2 regions of the Pantoea sp. XAF26B01_ASV70 genome follow, and region 1 is predicted to be linked to the other one. Evidence: predicted binding sites of a transcription regulator. Region 1 holds the regulator's gene; the other holds the start of a gene.
The links. The regulator Fur, encoded in region 1, represses iron uptake genes when iron is present. The targets are predictions, from matches to a motif close to ATAATAATGAGAACNACTATCAA.

Region 1 (3,118 bases):
CGAACTGATTGAACAGATGCTACTGGCACAGCTCAAACTGGATTAATGCGGGCAAATCGCACGCAGAGGCAAATGTCGGGGCTTTAACCGTTCACCGGTTTTCTCTCGTCTGCTATTATTCGCTGAAATGTGCTGCGGCACACATCTCATCATCAGGATTTAAGAGGTTATTTTACTCATGGCACTCGTAGGCATCTTCTTCGGCAGCGATACCGGCAATACCGAAAACATTGCAAAAATGATCCAGAAACAGCTGGGTACAGATGTTGCAGAAGTCCATGACATCGCAAAAAGCACAAAAGAAGATCTGGAAGCGTTTGATATCCTGCTGCTGGGTATTCCGACCTGGTACTACGGCGAAGCGCAGTGCGACTGGGATGACTTTTTCCCGACGCTGGAAGAGATCGATTTTAACGGCAAGCTGGTTGCGCTGTTTGGCTGTGGCGACCAGGAAGATTACGCAGAGTATTTCTGTGATGCCATGGGCACGATTCGCGACATTATCGAACCGCACGGTGCCGTGATTGTCGGACACTGGCCAACTGAAGGCTATCACTTCGAAGCCTCGAAAGGCCTGGCCGATGATACCCACTTCCTGGGCCTGGCCATTGACGAAGATCGCCAGCCTGAGCTGACCAGCCAGCGTGTGGAGCAGTGGGTTAAGCAGATTTTTGATGAACTGCAGCTGAAAGAGATCATCGAAGCCTGATCCTGCCCGACTCAATGTGAGCGCCAGCTCACATTGAGGCAATGAAAATGCCTATAGAAATAATAGCCACATTTTTTTAACTTTCTCCGTTTAATCTGTAGAATACCCGCATCGATCTTCCGCTTATTTTCTCAGGCGGCAAGACTAAGTGATGTGCTAACAGACCTCTGTCAGAATCTTCCCCGGCCCGGTGACGAATCCCCAATAGCCCATGATGATTCAGACACGCCCTCTGGTTTTCATTTCATCGCTTCAGTTCTATAATGAGACGCAAATGAGAATGAGCACAGATCGACATTCAAGGCGATAAGCCACAAAAGTGAATATTAGTAACAGGACAAAATCCGCATGACTGACAACAACACCGCATTAAAGAAGGCTGGCCTGAAAGTAACGCTGCCCAGACTGAAAATTCTGGAAGTGCTTCAGGAACCTGAGTGCCATCACGTCAGTGCGGAAGATTTGTATAAACGCCTGATCGACATTGGCGAAGAGATTGGCCTGGCGACCGTTTACCGTGTTCTGAACCAGTTTGATGATGCCGGTATTGTGACTCGTCACAACTTTGAAGGCGGCAAGTCTGTCTTCGAACTGACGCAGCAGCATCACCACGATCACCTGATCTGCCTGGATTGCGGCAAGGTTATCGAGTTCAGCGACGAATCGATTGAAACGCGTCAGCGTGAAATCGCGACCCGCCATGGCATCAAGCTGACCAACCACAGCCTCTATCTCTATGGACACTGTACGCTGGGCGATTGCCGTGAAGACGAAACGCTGCACGACCAGTAACGCTGGCGCGGCCTGAAATAAAAAAACCGGTGAATTCACCGGTTTTTTTTCGTCTGTTTTCTGCCCTCACCTCAGGCGACCAGCGTCTCCTGCAGATAGCGCCAGCGTGGAATGGAGCTGCTGCAATCCAGAATGGCCAGCGAAATGCGGCTCTGGTTATTGCCGTTCATCATCTGCATTTCGCGATACTGTACGACGATCTCTTTTTCATGATGAGAGAGAATGACATGTTCACAGGTGGCAATGCGCATCCCTTCCCGCTGCCCTTGTAACTGCTGGAAAAGATCCTCGACCTCGTTCAGATTGTACTCTTTGCCCTTTGGGGTCACCATGCGAAATTCAGGATGAAAATAGGACATCAGCAGCTGGAAACTGTCATCAGATCCGGCTGGCTGATTAAAAATACGTTCAATGAGCTGATGTAAAACGACGACACTGTGTTTGGCTTCCTGGGCGAGAACTGTCATTTTTTTTCCTTCTGTAACCCGCTTTGCAACCTCTGAGAGCGGATAGCCTACCTGAAAGCTGACAATTCACATCCTGAAATTGATTAATTTTTTTAAACTCAGATTACTCCCACAAGTCGGTATTGAACCGGTTGTGGTTAGTGCAGAATAAACGTCGGCGATGGTAAAAATCGGGGCAATAAAAAAGGGCGATAAATCGCCCTTTTGTCATTTTATGAGGTCAGCCCCAAAAAATTTATTCGCCCGTTTTGGTCCAGGTATCACGAAGACCGACGGTGCGGTTAAACACCAGTTGCGTCGGTTTCGAGTAAACGCTGTCGGCGCAGAAATAACCTTCACGTTCAAACTGAAACGGTGTTGTCGGTTCCACATCGCGCAGGCTGGGTTCAACAAAGCCGTTTTTGATGGTCAGTGACTCAGGATTAATGACCGCCAGGAAATCCTCTGCAGCAGCCGGGTTTGGCACACTGAACAGACGATCATACAGACGGAACTCAGCTGGCTGCGCGTGATCCGCAGAAACCCAGTGAATCACGCCTTTGACTTTGCGGCCATCGGCTGGATCTTTGCTCAGCGTATCAACATCGCTGGTGCAGTAGATGCAGGTAATGTTGCCCGCTTCATCTTTGGCGACCCGCTCAGCACGAATCACATAGGCGTTACGCAGGCGGACTTCTTTGCCCAGCACCAGACGCTTATATTGTTTGTTCGCCTCTTCACGGAAATCCGCGCGATCGATCCAGATCTCGCGGCTGAACGGCACTTCACGCGTGCCCATCTCCGGTTTACCCGGATGATTTGGCATGGTGACGATTTCGCTATGGCCTGCTGGCAGGTTTTCGATCACCACTTTAAGCGGATCTAAAACCGCCATGGCGCGGGGCGCATTCTCGTTGAGATCATCGCGGATACAGGACTCCAGCGAAGCCATCTCCACGATGTTATCCTGCTTGGTCACGCCAATACGACGACAGAACTCACGGATAGAAGCGGCGGTGTAACCACGACGACGCAGACCTGAAACGGTCAGCATGCGCGGATCGTCCCACCCTTCTACGTGCTTCTCGGTCACCAGCTGAGTGAGTTTACGTTTCGACATCACCGCATACTCCAGATTCAGGCGCGAGAATTCATACTGACGCGGATGAAC
Region 2 (3,118 bases), 680 kb from region 1:
CGTCAGCGTCTGGATCAGCGCGTACTGCACCAGGCTGTTGATGGCACTGAAATAGCCAAAGGCCGCGAGGCAGACCAGACTCGCGCTGAACCACGGCATCAGGCTGAACAGAGCCAGCGCGACGAAAGCAGCAATAGCACTCGCCAGAATCAGGCGGCCCGGCTGCGGTGACTGTGCCAGCCGTCCGCTGGTGAGGGCACCTGTGGCAGCACCCAGCGGAACGGCGGCATACATCAGCCCTAACTCCGTCACACCGACCTGCCAGTGTGGCGCCAGCGCCGGATAGAGCACGCGCACCGCGCTGGCTAACGTCACCAGCGCGCCGACCAGCGCCGCCATGCCAACGATCGGGCTGGCAAACAGGAATTGCACGCCGCTGACCAGTGCTTTTAGCGGATGCTCACGCGGCTGCGGCGGTGGCGCCAGCCGCGGCAACCGCAGCAGGGTTAGCACCGTCAGCAACGTGCCGAACGCCGCCAGTCCGTAGTTCCACGCCACACCGCCCTGCGCGATGACCAGTCCGGCAATGGCGGGGGAGAGAATCGCGCCAAAGCGCACCGTCAGCATGGTAATCGCACCTGCTTTCATCAGGTTTTCACGCCCGACCAGCGCCGGCGTCGCCGCCAGCAGCGCGGTGACGCCTATCGCGCCGAAAAAACCATCCCACAGTCCCAGCACAAAGACGGCGATCACCGACGGCGAAGGGAGCAGGGCATTGATGCATAAGGCGACAAAGCCCAGGCCACAGGTGGATCGGGCAAACAGGATCAGACGTCGGCGCTCATAGCGATCCGCCAGCACGCCGCCGGTCAGCAGGCCGATAAACATGCCGGCACCGGCCAGCGTCACCGCCAGCCCCACCAGCAGCGGCGACTGCGTTAGCTGCTGAATCTGAACCGGTACCGCCACCGCCAGCATGCCGAGGGCGACGATGGAGATAAAGCGGGCGATAAAAATGGCGCGAAAGGCGGGGTGGGTTCTCAGCAGGCTGAGATCGATAAAGTGGGAGGGTTTGTTCATAACGTCGCTTTTTTGCACCCATTTTCCTCATCATTGAGTCCGGGAGTCATGGTAACATACAAAAAATCACTAATAACGATAACAAGTATCATTATCATAATGACTCGTGCTGCGATCTCAATGAATCGGTGAAGGTTTAAACGTTATGCGTCAACTTCGTGCAATAGCAGGTTCAGGGATGCTGCTGTTGTTGCTTCTCGCGCTCAGCCTGATGCTGGGTGCCAAATCTATCCCCTTTCATGATGTCACGCAGGCCTTATTCAGCGGCTGTAACCGCGTCGATTGTGTCATCGTGCGCGATGCCCGACTGCCGCGCACCCTGGCGGGTCTGCTGGCCGGGATCAGTTTAGGTCTGGCGGGCGCGCTGATGCAGAGCCTGACGCGCAATCCGCTGGCCGATCCCGGCATTCTCGGTATCAACGCCGGTGCAGGCTTTGCGGTAGTGCTGGGCATCGCCCTGTCTGGCGCTGACTCCCCCGCGGACTGGCTTGGCTTTGCCTTTACGGGCGCACTGCTGGCCTCCCTGCTGGTGGCGCTGACCGGTGCGCTGGGCGGTGGCCGCGTTAATCCGGTGCGTCTGACGCTGGCAGGCGTGGCGCTGGGCGCGGTGCTGGAGGGGTTAACCTCTGGTTTATCGCTACTCAATCCTGACATCTACGATCATCTGCGTTTCTGGCACAGTGGCTCGCTGGATATCCGCAATTTTGCCATTCTGCGCACCACCTTTCCGGCGGTAGTCGCCGGTAGCCTGCTGGCGCTGCTGCTGGCGCGTTCGCTCAACAGCCTGAGTATGGGCGGTGATATGGCGACCGCGCTGGGTACCCGGGTGATGCGTACCCAGCTGGTGGGATTACTGGCTATTGCGCTGCTGAGTGGGGCGGCGACAGCCGCTGTCGGCCCCATCGCTTTTGTCGGCTTAATGACGCCACATCTGGCCCGCTGGCTGCTGGGTAACGATCATCGCTGGATGCTGCCCGGAACCCTTCTTATCACCCCCTGTTTGCTGCTGGCCGCCGATATTCTGGGACGGCTGCTGGTACCGGGCGAACTGCGCGTGTCGATTGTCACGGCCATACTGGGCGCGCCGATGCTGATTGTGCTGGTGCGCCGCAAGTCGGGAAGAGGGCAGCTATGAAACGGGTGATGATTAATGCGCTGATGCTGCTGGTGGCCTGCGGGGTGCTGACCTTTCTGAGCATTACGCGCGGCACCTTACCGATCTCCGCCAGCCAGTTGTGGGCCCTTATCAACGGCGAGGCGGCGCGTAACATACAGCTGATTGTACTGGAGTGGCGACTGCCGCGTGTCATGATGGCGCTGCTGATTGGTGCGGCACTGGGCGTCAGCGGGGCAATTTTTCAGTCGCTGCTGCGCAACCCGCTGGGCAGCCCCGATATTCTGGGTTTCAATACCGGCGCTTACAGCGGCGTGCTGGTGGCACTGGTGCTGTTCCAGCAAAACATGGAGGGCATGACGCTGGCGGCACTGCTTGGCGGACTGCTCACGGCGGGCGTGGTCTGGCTGTTGAGCTGGCGCAACGGCGTGGAGACCTTTCGTCTGATCATTGTGGGCATCAGCGTGCGGGCGCTGCTGATGGCGCTGAACAGCTGGCTGATTATCAGCGCCTCACTGGAGGCGGCACTGAGCGCCGGGCTCTGGAGCGCCGGTTCACTCAACGGCATTACCTGGGCGAAAACGACGCCGGTGATTATCGTGCTGCTGCTGGCGCTGCTGGCGACAAGCATGCTGGCCCGGCGCATGCGTCTGCTGGAGATGGGTGACGACACCGCCTGCGCGCTGGGCGTACCGGTTGAACGCAGCCGCGTTTTGCTGATGCTGACGGGCGTGATCCTCACCGCCGCCTCTACCGCGCTGGTCGGTCCTGTCTCCTTTATTGCGCTGCTGGCACCGCAGATTGCTCGTCGGCTATGTGGCGGTATCAAAGGCGCGCTGCCGCTGGCTGCCTTGTGCGGCGCGCTGCTGTTAACCGCCGCGGATTACGCCGCGCAGCACTTTTTCCTGCCTTATCAGCTGCCGGTTGGCGTCATCACGGTTAGCCTGGGCGGACTCTATCTGATTGCTTTACTGGTACGGGAGG

Region 2: a site for Fur is predicted at 1,090-1,112, ahead of fepD (Fe(3+)-siderophore ABC transporter permease). Genes of this name have one in related genera too.

The regions. Positions count from the first base shown of each region.
Region 1 is NZ_CM137251.1:3,059,588-3,062,705, forward strand. It holds gene ybfE (LexA regulated protein) at 1-46, shown strand, start outside; gene fldA (flavodoxin FldA) at 179-709, shown strand; gene fur (ferric iron uptake transcriptional regulator) at 1,058-1,501, shown strand; gene ACX8ZY_RS14420 (hypothetical protein) at 1,573-1,968, opposite strand; gene glnS (glutamine--tRNA ligase) at 2,204-3,118, opposite strand, start outside.
Region 2 is NZ_CM137251.1:3,744,524-3,747,641, reverse strand. It holds gene entS (enterobactin transporter EntS) at 1-1,020, opposite strand, end outside; gene fepD (Fe(3+)-siderophore ABC transporter permease) at 1,166-2,155, shown strand; gene fepG (iron-enterobactin ABC transporter permease) at 2,152-3,118, shown strand, end outside.